3 regions of the Rahnella sp. PAMC25617 genome follow, and region 2 is predicted to be linked to each of the others. Evidence: predicted binding sites of a transcription regulator. Region 2 holds the regulator's gene; each other region holds the start of a gene.
The links. The regulator sigma-54, encoded in region 2, starts transcription at its own class of promoters, with help from an activator protein. The targets are predictions, from matches to a motif close to GTTGGCACANNTTTCGCTNT.
Positions count from the first base shown of each region.

Region 1: the regulator sigma-54 is predicted to act here: its motif matches at 1,233-1,252, upstream of ACM615_RS06835 (branched-chain amino acid ABC transporter substrate-binding protein).
Region 3: the regulator sigma-54 is predicted to act here: its motif matches at 1,669-1,688, upstream of glnA (glutamate--ammonia ligase).

Region 1 is NZ_JBOCUM010000006.1:185,296-189,428, forward strand. Features, by position in the region: gene ACM615_RS06835 (branched-chain amino acid ABC transporter substrate-binding protein) at 1-1,064, opposite strand, end outside; gene ACM615_RS06840 (YgdI/YgdR family lipoprotein) at 1,520-1,735, shown strand; gene ACM615_RS06845 (methyl-accepting chemotaxis protein) at 1,862-3,691, opposite strand; gene hemB (porphobilinogen synthase) at 4,080-4,133, opposite strand, start outside.
Region 2 is NZ_JBOCUM010000013.1:100,910-105,042, forward strand. Features, by position in the region: gene lptC (LPS export ABC transporter periplasmic protein LptC) at 1-408, shown strand, start outside; gene lptA (lipopolysaccharide ABC transporter substrate-binding protein LptA) at 386-943, shown strand; gene lptB (LPS export ABC transporter ATP-binding protein) at 949-1,674, shown strand; gene rpoN (RNA polymerase factor sigma-54) at 1,777-3,210, shown strand; gene hpf (ribosome hibernation promoting factor) at 3,234-3,521, shown strand; gene ptsN (PTS IIA-like nitrogen regulatory protein PtsN) at 3,620-4,102, shown strand.
Region 3 is NZ_JBOCUM010000004.1:28,014-32,146, reverse strand. Features, by position in the region: gene glnA (glutamate--ammonia ligase) at 93-1,502, opposite strand; gene typA (ribosome-dependent GTPase TypA) at 1,960-3,783, shown strand; gene yihX (glucose-1-phosphatase) at 3,947-4,133, shown strand, end outside.

The DNA of each region.
Region 1 (4,133 bases), on a different contig from region 2:
ACTTTCAGGTCGCCTTTGCTGTCCCAGGCCTTTTTACCCATGACGGTATCGACACTGTTGGCTTTAAGCCAGGCGCTGGCTTTGGCAGAATCGCTGCCGCCGGTGGCTTTGAAGGCGGCGGCAATGGCCTGCACGGACGCGTAGGAATAGAGGGTGTAACCTTCCGGCTCGAATTTGTTGGCGCGGAATTTATCGATAACGGCTTTGCCGTCCGGGATCAGACGCGGGTCTTTGCCAAAGGTCATCAGAATGCCATTGGTGTATTGGGGACCGCCGGCAGCGGTGACCATTTCTTCGTTGACGATACAGTCACCGGAGAAGAACGTCGCCTGAACGCCCTGCTCACGCATCTGGCGAACTAACGGACCGGCTTCCGGATGGCAGCCGCCAAAGAACACCACATCTGGTTTCTGCGCACTGATTTTGGTAACCAGCGCATTAAAGTCTTTTTCGCCGCGCGACAGGCCTTCATACATCACTTCTTTCACGCCGCGTTTGTTAAGCGCTGCTTTGGTGGCATCCGCCAGCCCCTGTCCGTAGGTATCTTTGTCGTGAATGATGACCACTTTTTTGGCTTTCAGTTTGTCGATGATGTAATCGCTGGCCACCAGCCCCTGCTGGTCATCGCGCCCACACATACGGAACATATCGCTCATGCCGCGTTCAGTGATCTGCGGATTAGTTGAGCCCGGCGTGATGGCGATAATCCCGGCGTCGTTATACACCTCAGACGCAGGCATGGTAGAGGATGAACAGAAATGTCCGACCACTGCCTGCACTTTATCCTGATCTACCAGCCGGTTAGCCACCGCGACCGCTTGTTTTGGCTCGCAGGCATCATCACCCTGAACCAGTTTGATTTTCTCGCCGTTGATCCCGCCTGCGGCATTAATGTCTTCGGCGGCCTGAGTCGCCCCATGCCAGTACTGATCACCATAAGTGGCATTCGGACCGGTGAACGGACCGGCAACCCCAATCACAATATCCGCACGCGCGGAGAAGGCCGTGACCAGACAACCAGCCAGTAAAAGAGAGAGAGGACTTTTCATAAATTTCATCGACATCATCATGATCCTTAGGACTGAGTTTATGCAAACGGGTTATGGGCAACGCATGCAGCAAAAACACCAACGCAAAGTCGTAATCTGAAAATCTGAAATTTAAAGCACAAGCCAATGGAGGGGAGATCCCGTTTGTCCACCGCTGGCGGACAACATCAAAGGTAAGAAACTTAAGCAAAATATCTGCCAGTGTTACCCGACGTCTGTGATTGTTACGGTTATGTGAGTATAGATAGCGCCTGTCAGGCGTTGCGGGGAACTCGCAGAAACAACGACGGGATCACATCGCACCGCACTGGTGCTGAAAAGAATAGGAAAATAACGATACCGGAACGCCCTGCACCAAAATGTAACGTTAAGTTCCCCACGGCTAATCCGTTGATATATTTTTTCTTTGCTTCTTTCGGCGGGTTGTTTTGTAATGCGGTCAGATGATTGCAACAGGAAACGACTGAACAATGAAGAAATTATCCTGCCTGACGGCGATTGTGCTGGCCATGGGATTATCAGGCTGTGCCAGTGATTATGTGATCAACACCAAAGCGGGCGACCAGTTTTTCGCCCACGGTGAACCCGACCGTGACCGCGATACCGGCATGACCAGCTACACCGACATGAACGGCGATTATCATCTGATGAACACCAATGATATCGCGGGCATTGTGAAGAAGTAGGCGTGACCGATGGGAATTACATTTTTTCGACAGCCCGACCGATGAATTACACGGCGGGCTGAATAAAACAGTCATGCTATAGGTACCTGAACGGCCCGTAATAACACGACTGTTTTGAGGATAAAATTACTCAGTAATAAAACGCGAAACAGACGACGCCAGATTTTGTGCCTGATCCCGCAGCGCATTAGCAGCAGCAGAAGACTCTTCCACCAGGGCCGCGTTTTGCTGAGTCACGCTGTCCATCTCCACTATGGCTTGCCCTACCTGAGATATTCCCCTGTTCTGTTCATCCGATGCCTGCGTAATTTCATTAAGTATTTCGGTAACGTTAGCCACTTTAGTCACAATGTCATGCATGGTGGTTCCCGCCTGTTCTACCAGCTCTGACCCTGCATTAATTCGCTCTACCGATTCACCAATTAAACCTTCTATCTCTTTTGCAGCCTGAGCACTACGTTGCGCCAGACTTCTCACTTCACTTGCCACCACAGCAAATCCCCGCCCCTGTTCTCCTGCACGCGCCGCTTCAACGGCCGCATTGAGAGCCAGAATATTGGTCTGAAAAGCGATGCTGTTAATTACCGTTGTAATGTCAGCAATTTTTGCTGAGCTCGCCGTGATTTCATTCATCGTTTTCACCACATGAGAGACCAGTTGCCCGCCTTTGTTCGCCGTTTCCGAAGTACTGCCCGCCAGTTGGCTGGTGTGATGAATATTGTCTACGTTCTGTTTAACCGTCGCCGTTAACTGCTCCATGCTGGCCGCCGTTTCTTCAAGCGCAGCCGCCTGTTCCTCAGTACGTGCGGATAAATCATTATTTCCTGCCGCAATTTCTGCGGAGGCATGGCTTACCTGCGTCACGCCGGCACGAATATCACCGATGATACGGCGAAGATCGGTGTTCATCTCATCTACTGCTTGCATCAGTTCGCCCAGTTCATCACGACGCGTGGTATTGAGATGAGCTCTTAAATCACCGCGCGCTATCTGTCGCGCAACCTCAAGCGTGTCAGCCAGAGGCTTCACAATCTGGCGGGAAATGATCAGCGCAATGCCAATACTTAACAAGACGGCGGCCCCCAAAAGTGAAGCCATCCATATCACTGCCTTTCTAATATCGTCATGAGCCGCACTCAGTTCCGATTCAAAGATATTGTCACTCAGGGTCGTCAGCTTGCCGCCTGCTTTTGCAAGCAGCTGAGTCGCTTCCTGCTCAGCAATATAGGAACGCAGGTAATCACTGGCACTCTCCTTTTTAGCCGAGACCGAGCGTTCAACGTCTTCAAGTGCGCTGACATCCGCCGGATTTAGCTGGGATTTGACGGCATTCATTTGCTGAATCGATTCAATCATAAAACCTGTTAAAGCGTTAAGTGACTCATCAGTATTCTCAAACTGGAGAAGTTTCACACGCGTCGCCACACCGTCGATGTGACGGACAATATCAGCTAATGCTGTCGCGGTGGCTGCGCGCGTCGGATCTTGTGCGTAGGACTGCGCCAAACTTTTGATTGTTGACTCTTCACGGGTCAGCACAAAACGACTCACAACAAGATCACGTTGCTGTGTCTCGCGGACAGTTTGAGCACGTTTATCGCGATACGTCTTCATGACTTCTGACATGTCATTAAGCATCTCCAGGTGCTTTGTATCCCATTGAAGCGACCTGAGACTTTCAATTTTCTTATCAACCTGCTGCAAGTTCATCTCATTCATGGCGATGTATTTTTCATCATGCGTTTTCACATATTCCAGTCTTTCAGCTTTTGCCATAGCAAACTGGTCAGTTATTACTTTCAGCTGGCTTATTTTGTCTGCCCGGATGGAAATATCATTCAGATTTTTAATACCGCACAAAGTAACTGCAATGCTTAGCAATAAGACAAGTCCGAAACCAAATGCTAATTTTTTCCCGACTTTTAGATTTTCAAAATATTTCATAAACATTTTCATGGCTCTCCATTATTTTTATAAAAACAGTTGTATGTGAAGCACATGGAGTATCGGCAGGCTATAAAAATTAATTAATGGAAAACTCATTTTCTTAAGTTACATAAGTCGGTAATTTAACAGCAATAAAACCTTATTCTTTGTATGAAAACTTAATTGCCTAAACTTTGCGTATTAATGGTGAAGTGATTCATTTTAAGAAAGTATTATTTTAATGTGCTGCTGTTATTAAATAATGAAGATGTGGTCTGCGCATATACCGCGCAACGTCAGGTTCAGCGGCGTGGGCATAAAAAAACCGGGCGAAAGCCCGGTTTCTTATGCTTTGAACACCGTTCTCAAACCCGAAAACATTCGAGTCGCAGCAAGGTGGTTTGAAGGATGAAGGGGATTACAGCCCGTTTTCAGCAATATCCATGGCGAAATAGGTCAGGATAATATCTGC
Region 2 (4,133 bases):
CTGGGTAGCCTGACGTATAAACTGGTTTCAGATCAGGTGAAATATTACACCACTGATCAGGTGACATGGTTTACCAATCCGGTAGCGACCATGTACGACAAGAACAAAGTCCCGACGTGGGTGCTGCATTCTGACAAGGCCAAGCTGACTCAGGATAAAATGCTCTATCTTTACGGGCATGTGCAGGCAGACAGCCTGACACCTGAGACTTCTCAGTTGCAAAGAATCAAAACGGACAATGCACGGGTTAACCTGACGACACAGGACGTTGCCTCAGATGATGAAGTAACGCTTTATGGCACAGGTTTTACATCTAACGGCATGAAAATGCGTGGTAATCTGCGTGATAAAACAGCAGAGCTGATCGAAAAGGTAACGACCTCTTATGAAATTCAAAGCAAAAAATAAAATCCGTAATCTCCTGATCGTCAGCTCATTGTTAGCCGTCAGCGTTCCGGCATTCGCCCTGAAAGATGACACGACCAAACCGATTACCATTGATTCGGCTAATCAGGCGCTGGACGTGAACACCAATACCGCGACCTTTACCGGTAATGTGGTGGTAAACCAGGGCACGATCCAGGTTAAAGCGGACAAAGTTGTCGTCATCCGCCCGCAAGGCGTTTCCGGCAAAGAAGTGGTTGAAGGTTACGGTAACCCGGTGACCTTCTATCAGATGCAGGACAACGGCAAGCCGGTAAAAGGCCATGCGCAGAAAGTCCGCTATGAAGTGGAAAACGATCTGGTGACCCTGACCGGTAACGCTTACCTTGAACAGCTCGACAGCAACGTGAAAGGCGACCGTATTACGTATCTGGTGCAGAAACAGCAAATGGAAGCCTTCAGTGATAAAGGCAACCGTGTGACGACCGTTCTGGTTCCTTCGCAGCTGCAACAGAAAACACCTGCAGCGGCGGGCCAGCCGACCAAAAAGAGTAACTGATTTTTATGGCTAAATTAATCGCAGAGAATCTGGCAAAAGCCTACAAAGGCCGCAAGGTCGTTGAAGATGTCAGCCTGATGGTCAACTCCGGCGAAATCGTCGGGTTATTAGGGCCAAACGGTGCCGGTAAAACCACGACCTTCTACATGGTCGTCGGCATCGTGCAGCGTGATGCAGGCCGTATTATCGTCGATGACGAAGACATCAGCCTGTTGCCATTGCATACCCGCGCCCGTCGCGGTATTGGCTATCTTCCTCAGGAAGCGTCCATTTTCCGCCGCCTCAGCGTATTTGATAACCTGATGGCCGTGTTGCAGATCCGCGACGATCTGAACAAAGAACAGCGTAACGATCGCGCCAATGAACTGATGGAAGAGTTCCATATTTCTCATTTGCGCGATAACCTCGGTCAGTCACTGTCCGGTGGTGAACGCCGTCGTGTTGAAATCGCCCGCGCGCTGGCGGCGAACCCTAAATTCATTCTGCTGGATGAACCGTTCGCCGGTGTTGACCCGATTTCAGTTATCGACATCAAAAAAATCATTGAGCATTTGCGTGACAGTGGCCTCGGCGTACTGATCACCGACCATAACGTTCGCGAAACGCTCGACGTGTGTGAACGCGCTTACATCGTCAGTCAGGGCAAGTTAATCGCCCACGGCACGCCAGCCGATATTCTTGCTGATGAACAAGTTAAACGCGTTTATCTTGGTGAAGAATTCCGTCTGTGATCTGTGCCGCCGGAACCGTGCCTGTTTCACTTTAAAATGAAACAGGCCGTCTCTGACAGAAGTGTTGCCGTTTTCACTCATCAACGGAAATAAAGCCAAGATATGAAGCAAGGTTTGCAACTCAGATTCAGCCAACAACTGGCAATGACTCCACAGTTACAACAGGCCATCCGCCTGTTGCAATTGTCCACGCTTGAGCTCCAACAGGAGATCCAACTCGCGCTGGAGAGCAACCCTCTGCTGGAACAAACCGACCTTCATGAAGAAATCGACTCGGTAGAAGCCACCGACAGCGAAGGGTTAGATACCCGCGAAGCACTCGAGCAAAAAGACATGCCCGAAGAGCTGCCGCTGGATGCGACCTGGGATGAAATCTATACCGCGGGCACGCCTTCCGGCACCGGTAATGATTACAGCGACGACGAGCTGCCGATTTATCAGGGTGAAACCACCCAGACCCTTCAGGATTACCTGATGTGGCAGGTCGAGCTGACGCCGTTCTCAGATACTGATGCGGCGATTGCGACGTCCATTGTCGATGCGGTCGATGACACCGGTTACCTCACCGTTTCTCTTGACGACATTCTGGAAAGCATCGGGGATGAAAACGTCACGATGGACGAAGTGGAAGCCGTGCTCAAACGCGTACAGCGTTTTGACCCGGTCGGCGTGGCCGCGCGCGACCTGCGCGACTGCCTGCTGATCCAACTTTCCCAGTATGTGACCGACACGCCTTTCATCACCGAAGCCCGTCTTATCATCAGCGAACATCTGGATTTGCTGGCGAACCATGATTTCCGCGCACTTATGCGATCAACCCGGTTAAAAGAAGATACACTGAAAGGAGCGATGCTCCTGATCCAGTCTCTTGATCCGCGTCCGGGCCAGTCGATCAATACCGGCGAATCCGAATACGTGATCCCGGATGTGCTGGTGCGCAAAGTGTCAGGAGTCTGGACGGTTGAACTCAATTCGGACAGCATTCCGCGTCTGAAGATTAACCAGCAGTACGCCGCGATGGGGAATTCCGCACGCAGCGACAGCGACGGGCAGTTTATCCGCAGCAACCTGCAGGAAGCCAAATGGTTAATCAAAAGCCTGGAAAGCCGTAACGACACGCTGTTGAAAGTCACGCGCTGTATCGTTGAGCAGCAGCAGGCGTTCTTTGAACTGGGTGAAGAATTTATGAAACCTATGGTGCTGGCTGATATCGCCAGCGCCGTAGAAATGCACGAATCGACGATTTCACGCGTCACGACGCAGAAGTTTCTGCACAGCCCGCGTGGCATTTTCGAACTGAAGTATTTCTTTTCCAGCCATGTCAGTACAGACAGCGGCGGCGAGGCATCGTCAACCGCCATCCGGGCGCTGGTGAAGAAATTAATCGCAGCGGAGAATCCTGTAAAACCGCTCAGTGACAGTAAGTTAGCGACCCTGCTTTCCGATCAGGGAATTATGGTTGCACGACGAACCGTCGCCAAATACCGAGAGTCTTTGTCCATCCCGCCCTCAAACCAACGTAAACAGTTAGTTTGACCTCAACAGAGAAGGAAGACATTATGCAGCTCAACATTACCGGACATCACATTGAGATCACGGATCCCCTGAGAGAGTTCATCACGTCGAAGCTGGCCAAGCTTGAGCAGTATTTCGACAGGATTAATCAGGTGTATGTGGTGTTGAGCGTGGAAAAGGTGCAAAAAGTTGCCGAAGCAACTTTGCATGTGAATGGAGGCGAGTTACATGCCACCTCGGAACATCAGGATATGTACGCAGCGATTGACGGACTGGTTGATAAACTGGCCCGTCAGCTGAATAAACATAAAGACAAACTGAAACAGCACTGACATTCATGTAGCCAACCCTGTGCTACAAACCTTCGGGCATCGGCTTGTGACCTTCGGGAAACGAGCCGATATAGCTTTAAGGGTGAAACAGCGCAAAAGTGAAAGATGACATGAACAACGATATAGCAATGCAATTAACGTCGGTGCTTAATGCCGAATGCACTAAAAGCGGCGTTCATTGCGCCAGCAAAAAACGCGCACTGGAAATCATCAGCGAACTGGCAGCCAGACAACTTAATTTGTCGCCACAGGTGATTTTCGACGCTATTTTGACCCGTGAACGTATGGGCAGCACCGGGATCGGTGCCGGGATCGCCATCCCGCACGGTAAGCTGGAAGAAGATACGTTACGTGCCGTCGGCGTGTTCATTCAGCTGGAACAACCGATCGCTTTTGATGCCATCGATAATCAGCCGGTAGACTTACTTTTTGCCTTGCTGGTACCGGCAGATCAATGTAAAACCCATTTACATACATTATCTTTGGTGGCTAAGAAATTAGCTGATAAAACAGTGTGTCGCCGCCTTCGTAGTGCGCAGAGCGATGAAGAACTGTTCCAGATAATGACTGAAAACGAATAAATTGCTGATTCCCGGTACGGTGCCGGGAAAA
Region 3 (4,133 bases), on a different contig from region 2:
TACCGCCAGGCCTCCAGTCGGGTATTTCTCTCAGCGCCGGTCAGAGGACGGGCGCTGAGTTCAGCAGCTAATTCGAGAATTAAACGCTGTCTTTAGACGCTGTAGTACAGCTCGAACTCAACCGGATGCGGAGTCATACGCACGCGATCCATTTCTTCTTTACGCAGACCAATGTAAGCATCGATAGCGTCGTCAGTGAACACGCCGCCACGGGTCAGGAACTCGCGGTCTTCGTTCAGTGCGTTCAGCGCTTCTTCCAGTGAACCTGCAACTTTTGGAATTTCTGCTTCTTCTTCCGGTGGCAGGTCATACAGGTTTTTGTCCATCGCATCGCCAGGGTGGATCTTGTTGATGATACCGTCCAGGCCAGCCATCATCAGTGCAGCAAACGCCAGGTATGGGTTAGCCGCTGGATCAGGGAAGCGTGCTTCGATACGCATCGCTTTAGGCGTTGATACGTGTGGAATACGGATGGATGCAGAACGGTTACGCGCAGAGTAAGCCAGCATCACTGGCGCTTCGTAGCCCGGGACCAAACGCTTGTAGGAGTTGGTAGTCGGGTTAGCGTAGGCGTTGATCGCTTTAGCGTGCTTGATGATACCGCCGATGTAGAACAGTGCCATTTCAGACAGGCCGCCGTATTTGTCGCCAGCGAACAGGTTGTTACCGTTCTTGGACAGAGACATGTGGCAGTGCATACCGGAACCGTTATCGCCAAACATTGGTTTTGGCATGAAGGTCGCAGTTTTGCCAAATGCGTGAGCCACGTTGTGAACCACGTATTTGTAGATTTGAATTTCGTCCGCTTTTTTGGTCAGGGTATTGAAGCGGGTTGCCACTTCGTTCTGACCCGCGGTTGCCACTTCGTGGTGGTGAGCTTCAACAACCAGACCCATTTCTTCCATGGTCAGACACATGGTAGAACGCAGATCCTGGGAGGAGTCGACCGGAGGAACCGGGAAGTAACCACCTTTAACTGCAGGACGGTGGCCTTTGTTGCCGCCTTCATATTTGGTGCTGGAGTTCCATGCGCCTTCGATATCATCGATAGCCACGTGAGAACCGGAGATGCTGCTGCCGAAGCGCACATCATCAAACAGGAAGAATTCTGGCTCTGGCCCGAACAGAACGGTGTCCGCGATACCGGAAGAGCGCAGGAAGTCTTCTGCACGTTTTGCGGTAGAACGTGGGTCGCGGTCATAACCTTGCAGCGTAGTTGGCTCAAGGATGTCGCAACGAATGATCAGCGTGGTTTCTTCGTAGAACGGGTCAAGAACAGCAGTGCTCGCATCTGGCATCAAAACCATGTCAGATTCGTTAATGCCTTTCCAGCCACCGATTGAAGAGCCATCAAACATTTTGCCTTCTTCGAAGAAGTCAGCGCTAACCTGGTGTGCAGGAATGGTGACGTGCTGTTCTTTGCCTTTGGTATCTGTGAAACGTAAATCTACGAATTTCACTTCATGCTCATTCAGCATCGTCAAAACGTGTTCAGCGGACATACTAGTTCTCCCGAATTTCTCATTATCGTCGTGGAACGAATAACCATTTTTGGTCTTTAGTTGGAAATAACAGCTTTACTTGAACTGGCGTGTGGACTGAACAGCGCTATTATTTGACTGGTCAGACGCGTCACCCTGTAAAAACTTTTTTTTACCCTAAAAACTATTAGCGAAAAGTGTGCCAACTTTGAGAAAATGCAAACAACGCCATTTTACAGGGCTCTTGCACTCGATAAGTATGCACCATAACGGAATTTCTGCACTATAATGGTGCTATCTCTGAGATGCATGGCACCAAAACGGTGCGTCATAATGGTTCAGTGATCTTTTTGCACCGTGAAAGGGATCACAAAGTAACCATCCACAAGTTGTTTCATCAAGATCCTTGTGATCTTGTTTAGAACCTCGCTTAATACGTGTACAATAGCGCGCTATTTCTAATGCCTGAGGCAAAGCTGTGATCGAAAATTTGCGTAACATCGCCATTATTGCCCACGTTGACCATGGTAAAACCACCCTGGTCGACAAGCTGCTACAACAATCCGGTACTTTCGGAGAGCGTGTAGAAGCCACTGAACGCGTAATGGACTCCAACGATTTGGAGAAAGAGCGTGGGATTACCATCCTCGCAAAAAACACCGCCATTAATTGGAAAGACTACCGCATCAACATCGTGGATACCCCAGGACACGCCGACTTCGGCGGTGAGGTAGAGCGTGTGATGTCAATGGTCGACTCGGTGCTGCTGGTTGTGGATGCAATGGATGGCCCAATGCCGCAAACCCGTTTCGTGACCAAAAAAGCATTCGCTAATGGTCTGAAACCGATCGTGGTAATCAACAAGGTTGACCGCCCTGGCGCGCGTCCTGACTGGGTTGTTGATCAGGTCTTCGACCTGTTCGTAAACCTGGACGCAACCGACGAACAACTCGATTTCCCAATCATCTATGCATCAGCATTGATGGGTATCGCGGGTAACGACCATAACGATATGGCCGAAGACATGACCCCGTTGTACCAGGCGATCGTTGACCACGTATCTCCGCCACAAGTTGAGATGGATGCACCTTTCCAGATGCAAATCTCTCAGCTGGACTACAACAACTATGTTGGCGTCATCGGCATCGGCCGCATCAAACGCGGTACCGTTAAGCCTAACCAGCAAATCACTGTCATCGACAGCGAAGGCAAAACCCGTAACGGTAAAGTCGGTAAAGTTCTGACCCACATGGGTCTTGAGCGTATCGAAGCCACCGTTGCTGAAGCGGGCGACATCATCGCAATCACCGGCCTGGGCGAACTGAACATCTCCGACACAATCTGTGATCCGGCGAATGTTGAAGCTCTGCCAGCGCTGAGCGTTGATGAACCAACAGTAACCATGTACTTCAACGTAAACACCTCTCCGTTCTGTGGTAAAGAAGGTAAGTATGTGACTTCACGTCAGATCCTTGACCGTCTGAACAAAGAACTGGTGCACAACGTTGCATTGCGTGTTGAAGAAACTGAAGATGCTGATGCATTCCGCGTTTCAGGCCGTGGTGAACTTCACCTGTCGGTTCTGATCGAAAACATGCGTCGTGAAGGTTTCGAGCTGGCGGTTTCCCGTCCTAAAGTAATCAACCGTAAAATCGATGGCCGCATGCAAGAGCCATTCGAGAACGTGACACTGGATATCGAAGAGCAACACCAGGGTTCTGTAATGCAGGCCATGGGTGAGCGTAAAGGCGATGTCAAAGACATGATCCCAGACGGCAAAGGTCGTATCCGTCTTGATTACCTGATCCCTGCACGTGGCCTGATCGGCTTCCGTACAGAATTCATGACCATGACTTCTGGTACCGGTCTGCTGTACTCCACGTTCAGCCACTACGATGACGTTCGTCCGGGCGAAATCGGCCAGCGTCAGAACGGCGTGCTGATCTCCAACGGTCAGGGTAAAGCAGTTGCGTTCGCACTGTTCAGCCTGCAAGACCGCGGTAAATTGTTCCTGGGCCACGGCGCAGAAGTGTATGAAGGCCAGATCATCGGTATTCACTCACGTTCTAACGACCTGACCGTGAACTGCCTGACCGGTAAGAAACTGACCAACATGCGTGCGTCCGGTACTGACGAAGCAACGACTCTGGTTCCTGCTATCAAAATGTCTCTGGAGCAAGCTCTGGAATTCATCGATGATGACGAACTGGTCGAAGTGACTCCTCAGTCTGTACGTATTCGTAAACGTCACCTGACCGAGAACGATCGTAAACGTGCAATGCGTGGTCCTAAAGAAGGTTAATCTTCTTTAACGCGTGCCGTTACACAGAAACAGGGTGCCTTTGGGTACCCTGTTTTTTTTTGTCTTTTTTCTAACGCTGAGCTCAACAGCGCAACTCTGTCACTGTTCAGGTGTACGTTTTACCGCTAAAGTTAAAAGTCATCTTTGAAATCAGGAGCGTGCAATGCTGTACATTTTTGATATGGGAAACGTCATTATTGATATTGATTTCAAACGTGTCCTTGGCGTGTGGAGCCATCTCAGCGGAACGCCACTGGCTACGCTGACCGAGCGCTTCAAAATGGGCGAGGTGTTCCAGCAGCACGAGCGGGGTGAAATCAGCGATGAGCAGTTCGCCGCCGATTTGTGTA